Variovorax paradoxus: one gene and its partner. The protein of the gene in region 1 binds, or shares a complex with, the protein of each later gene. Links are inferred from orthologs where the notes say so. Each region holds a gene or a part of one and is shown on either strand. Other genes may lie near its edges.

Region 1 (8,742 bases):
TCACTACCATACGGCCCTCCAATCAACCACTCCAATGGAATCCACACAAATGGTCAAATCCGACGACACCGGCAAGTTCATCCTGCGCGTTTCGCTTGGCGTCCTGATCCTGCTGCACGGCATCGCCAAGCTGCAAGGCGGCGTCGGCTTCATCTCCGGCATGCTGGCCCAGCACGGGCTGCCGGGCGCGCTGGCCTATCTGGTCTACATCGGCGAGGTGGTGGCGCCCGTGCTGCTGATCATCGGCCTCTACACGCGTCCTGCGGCGTGGATCGTGGTCATCAACATGCTGGTGGCATTCGCGCTGGTCCATATGAAGGACCTGACCTCGCTCGGCAAGCAAGGCGGCTGGGCGCTGGAACTGCAAGGCATGTTCCTGTTCGCGGCGCTTGCTCTTGCCTTCATGGGCGGTGGCCGCTTCGCGCTCAGCAGCAAATACAACTGATCAGGTTCGATCAATCGTCATCGGCTGCATCGAGACCTGGGAACAGGACCTCGGTGTAGCCGAAGCGCGAGAAATCGCGCACCCGCATCGGGTACAGCTTGCCCAGCAGGTGATCGACTTCATGCTGCACCACGCGCGCATGAAAGCCAGTGGCGACCCGGTCGATCGGGTCGCCGTACGGGTCGAACCCGGTATAGCGGATGTTGGCGAAGCGCGGCACCACGCCGCGCAGGCCCGGCACTGACAGGCACCCTTCCCAGCCCTCTTCTTCCTCGTCGTTCAGCGGCGTGATGACGGGATTGAGCAGCACGGTGCGGGGCACCGGCGGAGCATCGGGATAACGGGGGCTCACGACATCGGTGCCGAAGATCACGAGTTGCTGGTCTACGCCGATCTGCGGCGCGGCAAGGCCGGCGCCATTGACCGCATGCATGGTCTCGAACATGTCGCGCACCAGCAGGTGCAGCTCGTCGGTGTCGAAGGCGGCGACCGGCTGCGCGATACGCAGCAGCCGGGGGTCGCCCATCTTGAGGATTTCGCGGATGGCCATGGCGGGATTATCGCGACAGCCTCGCGCGCTCGCCCCTGGTGGGGTCAGGGAGGGGTTTGCGTCTTGGAGTCAGGCGAGGTCCACAACCGCGCAGGCCCTCGCGGCATCTGCTGCGGCTGCGTGGGCGTGATGCCCGGCACACCACCGGGCCGCGCCGGGACCACGGCGGAAGGACGACCTCCGCCGCCCCAGGCCGGCGGGGCCGTTGGACGCACGCCGGGATAGGCGGGCCGCACGGGATAGCCCGGACGACCATAGTAGGGACGCCCGCGGTCATAGTAGTACGGACGGCGACCCTCGTAGTAGCCGCCACCTTCGATGTAGACCGGCGCGGGCGCCACCACCACGGGCGAAGGCTCGCTGTAGTAAGGCCCCGACGAATAGCCTCCGCCGCCATAGTAGGGATCGCCGGGCACGCCCACGCAGCCACTCAGCAGCGCAACGCCGCCGAGTGCAACACAGGCACCGAGAACTCGAATTTTTTGCATGAGGGACTCTCCTTGTGGCCTTCAATTAGCTTTCAACGCCAGGTTGTAGACCCTGTTGACTGCGCTGCGATGAAGTCGCGTAACGGCCGGTAAAGAGGATCTGCCGTCACGTTTTCCCGCTCACTCGCCCGCGTCTTCTGCCGGGACACCGTTGGCGAGTATCTCCAGCATACGCGCCTCGTCGATGATCTCGACGCCGTTCTCACGTGCCTTGTCGAGCTTGCTCCCGGCCTCTTCCCCGGCCACGAGGTAATGGGTTTTCTTGCTGACGGAGCCGGAAACCTTGGCACCGGCCGCCTCCAATTTATCCTTCGCTTCGTCACGGCTCAGCGTAGGAAGGGTGCCGGTGATGACGAAGGTCAGGCCCGCCAAAGGCTTCGGAGCGCGCGCGGCGGGCTCGCCCTCTTCCCACGTCAAGCCACAGGCTCGCAGTTGCTCGACCACCTCGCGGTTGTGCGGCTGGTCGAAGAAGGTGCGCAGGCTTTGCGCCACCACCGGGCCGACGTCGTTCACTTCGAGCAGTTGCTCCTCGGTCGCGTCCATGATCGCGTCGAGCTTGCCGAAGTGCTTGGCCAGGTCCTTCGCAGTGGTCTCGCCCACGTGGCGGATGCCCAGGCCGAACAGGAAGCGCGGCAGCGTGGTCTTCTTCGAGGCTTCGAGCGCATCGACAAGGTTTTTCGCCGACTTCTCGGCCATGCGCTCCAGCCCGGCCAGCGTGGTGAAGCCCAGCTTGTAGAGATCGGGCAAGGTGCGGATCAGGTTGGCGTCGACAAGTTGCTCGACCAGCTTGTCGCCCAGCCCATCGACATCGACCGCGCGCCGCGCCGCAAAGTGCAGGATGGCTTCCTTGCGCTGCGCAGCGCAGAACAGGCCGCCAGTGCAGCGGTAGTCGACCTCACCCTCCTCGCGTACGGCTTCCGAGTCGCACACGGGGCATTTGTGCGGCATGGTGAACTGCGGGCCGCGCTCGCCCTCTGGTTTTGCGAGGCTTTCGGGCACCACGCCAACCACTTCGGGAATCACATCGCCCGCGCGGCGCACGATCACCGTGTCGCCCACGCGCACGTCCTTGCGGCGCGCTTCGTCTTCGTTGTGCAGCGTGGCGTTGGTCACGGTCACGCCGCCGACGAACACCGGCGCGAGCTTGGCCACCGGCGTGAGCTTGCCCGTACGCCCAACCTGGATCTCGATGCCGACCACTTCGGTCAGTTGCTCCTGGGCCGGGTACTTGTGAGCCACGGCCCAGCGCGGCTCGCGCGAGACAAAGCCCAGCTGCCGCTGCAGCTCGATGCTGTCGACCTTGTAGACAACGCCGTCGATGTCGTAGGGCAAGGCATCGCGCTGGCGGCCGATGTTTTCGTGGAACGCTATGAGTTCAATAGCACCCGTAGCCCGCGCCGTCTGCGTTGCCACTGGAAAGCCCCACGCATGAAACTGCTGCAGCCAGTCGAACTGCGTCGGACAGTCGGGCCCGCCTTCGGCCGCCGGCGTGACTTCGCCCAGCCCATAGGCAAAGAAGCTCAGGGGCCGCGCCGCGGCAATCGCCGGGTCGAGCTGACGCACCGCGCCGGCTGCCGCATTGCGCGGATTGACGAACACCTTCTCGTTCTTCTGCCCATCCGCGATCTTCTGGCGCTGGCGCTCGTTGAGTGCGTCGAAATCGGCGCGCTTCATGTAGACCTCGCCGCGCACCTCGACCACGGGCGGCGCCGTGCCGTTGAGCCGCAAGGGAATCTCGCGCACGGTGCGGATGTTCTGCGTGACGTCTTCGCCCACCTCGCCGTCGCCGCGCGTGGCGGCCTGCACCAGCACGCCGTTCTCGTAGCGCAGGTTCATGGCGAGGCCGTCGAACTTCAGCTCGCAGACATAGCTGACCTGCGGCCCGTCCTCGGGCAAGCCCAGCTCCTTTCGCACGCGCGCATCGAAGGCGCTCGCGCCGCCGGGCGTGATGTCGGTTTCGGTGCGGATCGACAACATCGGCACCTTGTGGCGCACCTTGACGAAACCGTCGAGCACCTTGCCGCCCACGCGCTGCGTCGGCGAATCGGGCGTGCGCAGATCGGGAAACTCGGCCTCGATGGCCTGCAGGCGCTGGAAGAGCTTGTCGTACTCCGCGTCCGGCAGTTCGGGCGTGTCGAGCACGTAGTAGAGGTGGGCGTGCCGGTGGAGCTGTTCGCTCAGTGCGGCGGCTTCGCGTGCCGCTTCGTCGCGCGTCGTCATGGGGTGTCTCCCGAAGGTCGGAGTTGTTAGCTGAAGAGGCGTCGCGCCAGCGGAGAACCCGCAGCGAGGTCGCGCGCATCGAGCGTGTCGTAGAGCTGCTCGAGGTCAGCGCCGATCACGTCCATCGTCTCGTCGCGCAGCAGTTGGCCGTCGCTGTCGGTGACCACGCCGTCCATTTCGCGCGCCAGCGTGGCGGCGGCTTCGCGCATGCGGCGGAACGGCTCTTCGCCGCGATCGACCTGCGGCACATCGAGGCTCAGGCTGAGTTCGCGAATGGCCGATTGGGCTGGGTCGTCGGCCAGCGCAGCCTGCGTGTCGAAGGCCAGCCCGAGGACCGGCGGCAAACCAACTTCGCTGGTCGGCAGCACCATGCGCCCCGGAATGATGCCGGCCACGAAGCCGAGCCGCGCCGCGTTCTGCTGCACATAGCCCGGGCTCCAGGCCGCATGCAATGCGCGCAGAACAAAGCCCAGCTGCGCGTCATGCGCGCTGGCGAACTGGTCGAGCTCGCGGGCGCGTGCCACTTCGTCGAGCATCTCGGGGAACTCGGGCGCACCGTTGACCGCGTCGGCAAAGGCCTGCGCCTTGACCACGAATTCGGAATACTCGATTTCGTTGAGCGCGCCCGTGCGGTTGGCCAGCTGCACGCCGACCTGGAAGGCGCTGTAACGCTGCCCGGGCACGGGCGGCTCCCACTGCCCGTTGTGTTCGTTCAGGCCCTCGATGGCCACCGGCTTGCTACCCGCGCGCCGCGTCGACGGCATGGCGGCAATGGCTGCGTCGCCCGAGGCCAGGCCGTCGAGCGAGATCGGCGCGATCACGTCGATGAGCGGATCGAGCCCGCCGCGGCGCTCGCCGGTCGGTACGGGCACGCCGCTGGGCGCCGGCAGGTCGGGGTCGAATAAAGGCTCGTGGCGATCGGCGCCCTGCTGCACCTGGTACGGGTCGACGTGCAGCATCGGCTCCGCGCCGTCGGGCGAGCCCGACATTGCGCGCTCTGCATCGGCCAGCGCGAGGTCAACCGCATCGGGCTGCCGCGGTGCATTGCGGCGCGACATCATGGCCTCGTAGCCCACGACGGCCGCGAGAACGAGGCCGCCGAAGATTGCCAGGGCGAGAGTGAGGTTGCTCATGGGTGCCGCTCGGCTTACGCGGCTTCGACCATCGAGACCGCCGACTCCATGTCGACCGCGACGATGCGCGACACGCCCTGCTCCTGCATCGTCACGCCGATCAGTTGCTCGGCCATTTCCATGGCGATCTTGTTGTGGCTGATGAAGAGGAACTGGGTTTCACGGCTCATGGCGGTGACGAGTTTGGCATAGCGCTCGGTGTTCGCGTCGTCCAGCGGCGCGTCCACTTCGTCGAGCAGACAGAACGGCGCCGGGTTCAGCTGGAAGATGGCGAACACGAGCGCAATGGCCGTGAGCGCCTTCTCGCCGCCCGAGAGCAGGTGGATGGTCTGGTTCTTCTTGCCCGGGGGCTGGGCCATCACCTGCACGCCGGAGTCGAGGATTTCGTCGCCGGTCATCATCAGCTTGGCATTGCCACCACCGAACAGCTCCGGGAACATACGGCTGAAGTGCTCATTGACGATCTTGAAGGTGCCGCCGAGCAGGTCGCGCGTTTCGGCGTCGATCTTGCGGATGGCGTCTTCGAGCGTGCCGATGGCTTCGTTCAGGTCGGCCGACTGGGCGTCGAGGAAGGTCTTGCGTTCGCTGGCAATGGCCAGTTCGTCGAGCGCGGCCAGGTTCACCGCGCCGAGCGCGACCACCTCGCGGTTGAGGCGGTCGATTTCGCTTTGCAGGCCGGTGAGCTTCACCTTGTCGGTTTCGATCGACTGCTCGATGGCCTCGAGGTCGGCACCGGCGTCGTCCAGCAGCTGCTGATATTGCTCTACGCCCAGGCGCGCGGCCTGCTCTTTCAACTGGAACTCGGTGATGCGCTGGCGCAGCGGGTCGAGTTCTCGCTCGAGCTGCAGGCGGCGCTCGTCGCTGGCGCGCAGCTTGAGCGTGAGGTCGTCGTACTGGCTGCGCGCCGAGCCCAGCGCGGTTTCGCGTTCGAGCTTGAGGGCCAAGGCATCTTGCAGGCCGGCTTGTGCGGCGGCGTCGGACAGGCGGCTCAGCTCAGCGCGGGCGCGCTCGTCTTCGTCGGTCAGCGCCACGGTCTGCTGCATTGCCGTTTCAATGGAGCGGTTAAGTTCCGCGCGGCGGGCTTCGAGCGTGCGCTGCGAGAAGGTCGCCTCCTGCGCCTGGCGTTCGAGGCTGCGGTGCTGCTCGCGGCTCGCGGCCAGTGCGCGGCTGGCCTCGATCACGCGTTCGTCGAGCTCGGCATGGCGCTCCTGGCTGTCGGCCAGCTGCATGTCGAGCTCTTCGAAGCGGCCTTCGGCGGCGATGCGTTTCTCTTGCAGTTCTTCGAGCTGCGCGTCGACTTCGCCGAGATCGGCGGCCAACTGTTGGCTGCGGGCACGGGTCTGCTCGGCCAGCTGCGTCATGCGCAGGGTCTCGACCTGCAGTTCGTGCGCGCGCGACTGGGTTTCAGCGGCTTCGCGTCGCGCAGTCACGAGGCGCTGGGCGGCGTCGGCGTAAGCGGCTTCAGCGCGGACCAGCGCGGTGCGCGCCTCTTCGTTGATGAGCGTCTGGGCGCGCAGCTGGCGCTCCAGGTTTTCCATTTCCTGCTGGCGAGCCAGCAGGCCAGCCTGCTCGGAGTCGGGTGCGTAGAAATTGACGCTGTGCGAGGACACGGCATGGCCGCTGCGCACATAGATGACTTCGCCGGGCTGCAGCGTGGCGCGCTGGGCCAGCGCCTCTTCGAAGCTCGCGGCGGTGTAGCAACCGTGCAGCCAGTCGTTCAGCAAGGCCTGTTGCCCCGCGTCGTTCAGGCGCAGAAGGCTCGACAGGCGCGGCAGCGTCGCGGTGCCTTCGGGTGCCCCGGCGGCCGGCGGACTGTAGAAGGCGAGCTTGGCGGGCGGCGCGTCGTTGCCGAAGGCGCGCACCATCTCCAGGCGGCTGACTTCGAGCGCGCCCAGGCGCTCGCGCAGCGCAGCTTCGAGCGCGCTTTCCCAGCCCTGTTCGATGTGGATGCGGCTCCACAGGCCTTGCAGGCCTTCGAGGCCGTGCTTGGCGAGCCAGGGAGCCAGCTTGCCGTCGGTCTTGACCTTTTCCTGCAGTGCGCGCAACGCTTCGAGGCGGGCCGAGTACTCGGCGTGGCGGGCGCCCTCGGTGTTGACGGCCTGCTGCTTGGCGCGGCGGTCGTCGTCGAGCTGCGGCACGGCTTCCTGCAGTTCGTGCAGGCGCGCTTCGGCTTCGCTGGCGGCTTCCTGCGCCATCGCGTGCTGCTCTTGCATGTCGAGCAGGCGGGCTTCGTCGGGCGCGGCCAGTGCGTTCTGGTCGGCGCGCAGGCGTTCGCTGCGCTGCGTGAGCTGGCGGCTTTGTTCTTCGATGTTGCGCTGATCGGCGGCCAGCACCTGGATCTGCTGCTGCACCTGCGACACGGTCGTGCGCTGGGTGTTGGCTTCGTCCTGCGCACGCTGCACGGCTTCTTCGAGGTCGGGCATGCGCGCGTCGTGCTCTTCGAGCTGGGCGGCCAGCATGATGGCCTGCTCTTCGGCGTCCACGCCCGCGCCGGCCAGGGTTTCGATCTCGGTTTCGGCTTCTTCGCGGCGACGGCCCCACTGGCCCATCTGCTCGCGCAGTTGCACAAGACGCTGCTCGACGCGCTGGCGGCCTTCGACCACGAAGCGGATCTCGCCCTCGAGCCGGCCGACTTCGGCGCTGGCCTCGTAGAGCTTGCCCTGCGCCTGGTTGACCTGGTCGCCGGCCCCGTAGTGGGCCTGGCGCACGGTTTCGAGTTCGGCTTCGATGTGGCGCAGATCAGCCGTGCGCGATTCGAGGTCGTTGATGGCCTTTTCGGAGTCGGCCTTGATCTTGGACTGGTCGGCGTTGCTTTCGCTGCGCTTCAGGAACCACAGCTGATGCTGCTTCTTCGTGGCGTCGCCCTGCAGCGTGTTGTAGCGCGCGGCCACCTCGGCCTGCTTTTCGAGCTTCTCGAGGTTGGCGTTGAGTTCGCGAAGAATGTCTTCGACCCGCGTGAGGTTCTCGCGCGTGTCGCCCAGGCGGTTTTCGGTTTCGCGGCGGCGCTCCTTGTACTTGGAAACGCCTGCGGCTTCTTCGAGGAACAGGCGCAGTTCCTCGGGCTTCGATTCGATGATCCGGCTGATCGTGCCCTGGCCGATGATGGCGTAGGCGCGGGGCCCGAGGCCCGTGCCCAGGAACACGTCCTGCACGTCGCGGCGGCGCACCGGCTGGTTGTTGATGTAGTAACTGCTGGTGCCATCGCGGGTGAGCACGCGGCGCACGGCAATTTCGCCGAACTGGTTCCATTGGCCGCCGGCGCGGTGGTCGGCGTTGTCGAACACCAGTTCCACGCTCGAACGGCTGGCCTGCTTGCGGGTGGTCGTGCCGTTGAAGATCACGTCCTGCATCGATTCGCCGCGCAACTCCGACGCGCGCGACTCGCCGAGCACCCAGCGCACCGCGTCCATGATGTTCGACTTGCCGCAACCGTTGGGCCCGACAACGCCGACCAGTTGGCCCGGCAGCAGGAAGTTGGTGGGTTCGGCGAACGACTTGAAGCCCGAAAGCTTGATGGAATTAAGACGCACGACTTGTCGGCCTGCCTTGGCTGTAGCGCCAAGGTATTGATTTGTAAGGAAAATTGCACGGGCCCGCAGCTTGATGCAGGCCGCCGCCCCAGCCGTGGATGATAACGTCAGGGCATGAGCGATTCCCCGGTTTCACCCCTTGCCGTAAGACGAACCTGGCTGCTGGCGGGCACGGCCGCCCTGCTCGGTCTTGCCGGCTGCTCGTCGGTACGCGACACCCAACGCGCCGAACCCTACAACAACCAGGAATGGCTGCAGTCCGGCGCCAACCGCATCGCGAACCTGTCATTGCGCGACAACCTGCAGTCGGTGCGCCGGGTCCAGAGCACCCTGTACAAGCGCAACCCGCGCGAATGGCGCAAGTCGGCGGCCAGCA
Region 2 (5,112 bases), 1.7 Mb from region 1 along the record:
AGGGGAGTCGATCTCGAGGTTGTCGATCAGCCGCGTGCTGCCCAGGCGCGCCGCGGCCAGCGCCACGAGTGGTTCACCCGCGGCCGGTGCCTGCAGGTCGGCACGGCGCCGCAGCACGAGATAGTCCGGCTGCCAGCCGCGCTCGGTCAGCGTCTGCATGGCCCGCGCTTCGATCGCGGCCAGGTCGCGATCGCCCGAGCGCACCGCCTCGGCCATCGCCTTCAGCGCCTTCGACAGCTGCACCGCCACGGCGCGTTCGCTCTCGCTCAGGTAGCCGTTGCGCGACGACAGCGCGAGGCCGTCGTCGGCGCGGAAAGTCTCGCTACCCACGATCTCGATGGGCAGCGCGAATTGCCGCACCATGTGGCGGATCATCATCAGCTGCTGGTAGTCCTTCTTGCCGAACACCGCCACGCGCGGCTGCACGCACTGAAAGAGCTTCATCACCACCGTGCACACGCCGATGAAGAAGCCGGGGCGGAAGTGCCCTTCGAGGATGTCGGCCAGCGCCGGGTCAGGGTGCACCTTGCACGTCTGCGGCTCGGGGTAGAGCGCTTTCTCATCCGGCGCGAACAGCACGTCGCAGCCGGCTGCGCGCAGCTTCTCGCAGTCACTGTCCCAGGTGCGCGGGTAGGTGTCGAAGTCTTCGTGCGGCAGGAACTGCAGGCGGTTGACGAAGATGCTCGCCACCGTCACGTCGCCCAGCGGCTTGGCCTGCTTCACCAGGGCCAGGTGGCCGTCGTGCAGGTTGCCCATGGTGGGGACGAAGGCGGGGCGCTTGAAGGCGGCCAGGTGGTCGCGAAGTTCGGCGATGGTGTGTGCGATGTACATGAGAGGTTTCCTTCCTTACCAGGCGTGAAGTCGGTCGTCGGGGAAGCTGCCGTCCTTGACGGCCTGCACGTAGGCCTTGAGGGCGGGCAGCACGCCCGGCGCGTCGGCCATGAAGTTGCGCACAAACTTCGGCATCTTCCCGAGGTTGATGCCAAGCATGTCGTGCAACACCAGCACCTGCCCAGCGGTGGCTTTGCCGGCGCCGATGCCGATGGTGGCGCAGTGCTTCAGCTCGGCCGTGAGTTCGGCGGCCAGCGCGGCCGGCACCATCTCGAGCACCAGCATGGCGGCGCCCGCGTCCTGCAGCGCGTGGGCCTGCTGCTTCAGCAGCGCACCGGCGGCGTCGCCCTTGCCCTGCACGCGGTAGCCGCCCAGTGCATGCACCGTCTGCGGCGTCAAGCCGAGGTGGGCGCACACCGGGATGCCGCGCTCGACCAGGAAGCGCACGGTCTCGGTGGTCCAGCCGCCGCCCTCGAGCTTGACCATGTGCGCGCCGGCCTGCATCAGCACCGTGGCGCTGCGCAGCGCCTGTTCGCGCGATTCCTGGTAGCTGCCGAAGGGCAGGTCGGCAATCAGCCAGGTCGTGCCTTGCACGCGGCGCAGGCCGCGCGAGACGCTGTCGGTGTGATAGCGCATGGTGTCCAGGCTCACGCCCACCGTGCTGTTCAGGCCCTGGCAGACCATGCCGAGCGAATCGCCGACCAGCAGGCAGTCGATGCCCGCGGCGTCGGCCATGGCCGCGAAGGTGGCGTCGTAGGCCGTGAGCATGGCGATCTTCTCGCCGCGCGCGTGCATGTCGGCCAGGCGCGGCAGGCTCACGGGCTTGCGCGAGGCAGGCGGGGAGGCCGGCGGCAGCGTGCCGTAGGGCGAAGCGGGCGGCGTGTCGGTGATTGGGGGCGTGGTGTTCGACATGGTTGGGTTTCTCCCTGCGGGCGTCGGTGGCCGGGCATCCTTGAGTGAAGAAAACGAAGCGGGTGGGGCTATCGGTCGTCCGGCGGCACCAGCACCGTGGGTGCGGTGGGCTCGGCGAGCGAAGGATAGTCGCGGCTGAAATGCAGGCCGCGGCTCTCGTGGCGGGCCTGCGCGGAACGAACGATCAGCTCGGCCACCTGCACCAGGTTGCGCAGTTCGAGCAGGTCGCGCGTGACGTGGAAGTTCGCATAGAACTCCTGGATCTCGGCCTGCAGCAGCGCGATGCGGTGGCTCGCGCGCTCCAGGCGCTTGTTGGTGCGCACGATGCCGACGTAGTCCCACATGAAGCGGCGCAGCTCGTCCCAGTTGTGCGAGATGACCACGGCTTCGTCGGCGTCGGTGACGCGGCTGTCGTCCCAGGCGGGCAGCTCGGCGCGCTCGCGTGCCGGCGCGGCGGCGATAGCGCCGGCAGCCGCGCGCGCGAACACCATGCACTCGACCAGCGAGTTGCTGGCGAGCCGGTTGGCGCCGTGCAGGCCGGTGCAGGCGGTCTCGCCGATGGCGTAGAGGCCCGGGATGTCGGTGCGCCCGCTCAGGTCGCTGAGCACGCCGCCGCAGGTGTAGTGCGCGGCCGGCACCACCGGAATGGGCTCGCGCGTGATGTCGATGCCCAGCTCCAGGCAGCGCGCCAGGATGTTGGGGAAGTGTTCCTTCAGGAACGCTGCCGGCTGGTGCGAAATGTCGAGGTGCACGCAGTCGAGGCCGTGCTTCTTCATCTCGAAGTCGATCGCACGGGCCACCACGTCGCGCGGCGCGAGTTCTGCACGCTCGTCGTGCTTCGGCATGAAGCGGGTGCCTCCCGCCGATTCGGGCAGCTTCAGCAGCCCGCCTTCGCCGCGCACCGCCTCGCTGATCAGGAAAGACTTGGCGTGCGGGTGATACAGGCAGGTCGGGTGGAACTGGATGAACTCCATGTTCGACACCCGGCAGCCCGCGCGCCACGCGGCGGCAATGCCGTCGCCGGTGGCGGTGTCGGGGTTGGTGGTGTACAGGTACACCTTGCCCGCGCCGCCAGTGGCCAGGATGGTGTGCGGCGCGCGGAAGGCCAGCACCTCGTCGGTCTTGTCGTCGAGCGCGTAGAGGCCCAGGCAGGCCGGGTCATCGAGCCCGATCTTGGGCCCGGTGATCAGGTCGACCAGAGTGTGGTGCTCGAACAGCGTGATGTTCAGCGTGCGCCGCACCCGCTCGATCAGCACCTGCTGCACGGCCGCGCCGGTGGCGTCGGTCACGTGCACGATGCGGCGCTGGCTGTGGCCGCCTTCGCGCGTCAGGTGCAGTCCGCCATCTTCTTCCGAGAAGGGCACGCCCAGCTCGCGCAGCCAGCTGATGGCCTCGGGCGCATGCTCGACCACGAAGCGCGTAGCCTCGGGGTCGCACAGGCCGGCGCCGGCCACCAGCGTGTCTTCCACGTGTGCGTCGAAGCTGTCGCCCGCCGCCAGCACGGCCGCAATGCCGCCTTGCGCCCATGCGCTGGAGCCGTCGTTCAGCGCGCGCTTGGTCAGCACGGCCACGCGGTGCGTGGGCGCCAGGTGCAGCGCGGCCGAGAGGCCGGCCAGGCCGCTGCCGACGATGAGAACGTCGAAGTCGCGCACGACGGAAGTCACTGGGTATGGGGACCGGTTGGATCAGGCTGGCGAATAAGCCAATCTGACGTAGATAGGGGCGAAGGCTTCCGCCTGCGTGATTTCGATCAGCGTTTCCTTCGCGAGCTCCAGCATCGCGATGAAGGTGACGATCAGCACGGGCGTACCGCGCGACACGTCGAACAGCTTCTCGAATTCGACGAAGCGCTGTCCCTGCAGGTGGCGCAGCACGATGCTCATGTGCTCGCGCACGTTGAGCTCTTCACGGGAGATCTTGTGGTGCTGCACGAGCTTGGCGCGCTTCATGATGTCGGCCCACGCGTCGCGCAGCTCGACCACGTCCACGTCGGGAAAGCGCGGCTTCAGCGACTGCTCGATGTAGACCTGCGCCTTCCAGAAGTCGCGGCCGTACGTGGGCGTGGCGCTGAGGGCGGCGGCCTGCAGCTTGGTCTGCTCGTATTCGAGCAGCCGGCGCACGAGCTCGGCGCGCGGGTCTTCAGCCTCTTCGCCGTCGGCCACCTTCTTGGGCGGCAGCAGCATGCGCGACTTGATCTCGATCAGCATCGCGGCCATCAGCAGGTACTCGGCCGCGAGTTCGAGGTTGGTCTGGCGAATCTCGTCGACGTAGCTCAGGTACTGCCGCGTGAGCCCCGCCATCGGGATGTCGAGGATGTTGAAGTTCTGCTTGCGGATCAGGTAGAGCAGCAAGTCCAGCGGGCCTTCGAAGGCCTCCAGGAACACCTGCAGCGCCTCGGGCGGGATGTACAGGTCCTTCGGCATCGCGAACAGCGGCTCGCCATAGAGCCTCGCGAGCGCGACCTGGTCGACCACGTCGGGCATGTCGACCACCAGCGTGCCGTTGTCCTCGTCGCTCTTCATCGGGCTGTTGCTATCGTTTCAATAGCGACCAGCGCAATGCGGACGGGCGCGTGCTGCCAAATCGGCATTGGGGAATTACTTGGCCTGGGTCTGGTAGACGTACGGCTGCATCGGAATGCGGGCTTCGCTGTACTCCTCGAGCAGGCTGCGGTCGAGGTGCTTGTCCCAGAGGAGGGCGCGGCCGGCGCGCTGCTCGGCTTCCAGCGTTGGCTTCTTTTCCTTCATCTCCTCGATGAAGTTCGTGATCTCGGAGGTGTAGTGGGGGCGGCGGAAGATGGACATAGACTGGACCTTTATGACGCGAATTTTACCGGGGACGGCATGAAGCAACGGCGAGGATGGCAGATCGGCATGGCAACAGGGTTTCTAGCGGCGGTGATGGCTCTCGTGGGATGCGACTCGAAGAACATCTCCGAGCTTGAAGAAGGCGTGTCCACAGAGGCCGACGTACGCGCCCGTTTCGGCCAGCCCGAGAACGTCTGGGACGCCCCGGGCGGCGGTCGCGTGTTCGAGTACAACCGCCAGCCGGCGGGCCAGAAGAACTACATGATCACCATCGGTGCCGACGGCAAGATGAGCGCGCTGCGCCAGGTGCTCACGCCCGAGAACTTCGCCAAAGTGCAGCCCGGCATGATGATGGAAGACCTGCGCAAGATGCTGGGCAAGCCCGCCAAGGTCACGCCCTATGCGCTCAAGCGCGAGACCGAATGGGAATGGCGCTGGGTGCAACCGCCGAACTCGGCCATGGTCTTCGCCGCCACGCTGAACGACGACCAGCGCGTGGTGCGCAGCGGCTCCTCGCCTGACCGGGGCACCGAAGCGCCGTAGCTTCCCTGGCGGCTACGCG

What was found. The genes of interacting proteins can lie anywhere in the genome.
Region 2: the proteins of smc (region 1) and NWF24_RS05275 are in contact, whole or in part, in a crystal structure (PDB 3ZGX), measured with the Bacillus subtilis proteins. The link is inferred for Variovorax paradoxus from one-to-one orthologs.

What each region holds. Positions count from the first base shown.
Region 1 is NZ_CP102931.1:2,819,819-2,828,560, reverse strand. The notes cover bases 4,651-8,698. They hold smc (chromosome segregation protein SMC), read right to left. Parts: upstream 8,367-8,698; coding sequence 4,851-8,366; downstream 4,651-4,850. Other genes in these bases: NWF24_RS13290 (hypothetical protein), read left to right, coding at 8,481-8,698; NWF24_RS13300 (cell division protein ZipA C-terminal FtsZ-binding domain-containing protein), read right to left, coding at 4,651-4,836. Outside these bases: NWF24_RS13320 (DoxX family protein), read left to right, coding at 50-445; def (peptide deformylase), read right to left, coding at 456-995; NWF24_RS13310 (hypothetical protein), read right to left, coding at 1,040-1,483; NAD-dependent DNA ligase LigA, read right to left, coding at 1,604-3,703; more of NWF24_RS13300, read right to left, coding at 3,730-4,650; more of NWF24_RS13290, read left to right, coding at 8,699-8,742. UniProt on the Bacillus subtilis protein: Required for chromosome condensation and partitioning.
Region 2 is NZ_CP102931.1:1,098,940-1,104,051, forward strand. Bases 2,348-5,112 are described here. They hold NWF24_RS05275 (segregation and condensation protein A), read right to left. Parts: upstream 4,266-5,112; coding sequence 3,429-4,265; downstream 2,348-3,428. Other genes in these bases: nadB (L-aspartate oxidase), read right to left, coding at 2,348-3,395; NWF24_RS05280 (DUF3460 family protein), read right to left, coding at 4,341-4,547; NWF24_RS05285 (outer membrane protein assembly factor BamE), read left to right, coding at 4,617-5,093; NWF24_RS05290 (SulP family inorganic anion transporter), read right to left, coding at 5,106-5,112. In the rest of the region: panC (pantoate--beta-alanine ligase), read right to left, coding at 1-831; panB (3-methyl-2-oxobutanoate hydroxymethyltransferase), read right to left, coding at 847-1,743; more of nadB, read right to left, coding at 1,812-2,347. UniProt on the Bacillus subtilis protein: Participates in chromosomal partition during cell division. May act via the formation of a condensin-like complex containing Smc and ScpB that pull DNA away from mid-cell into both cell halves.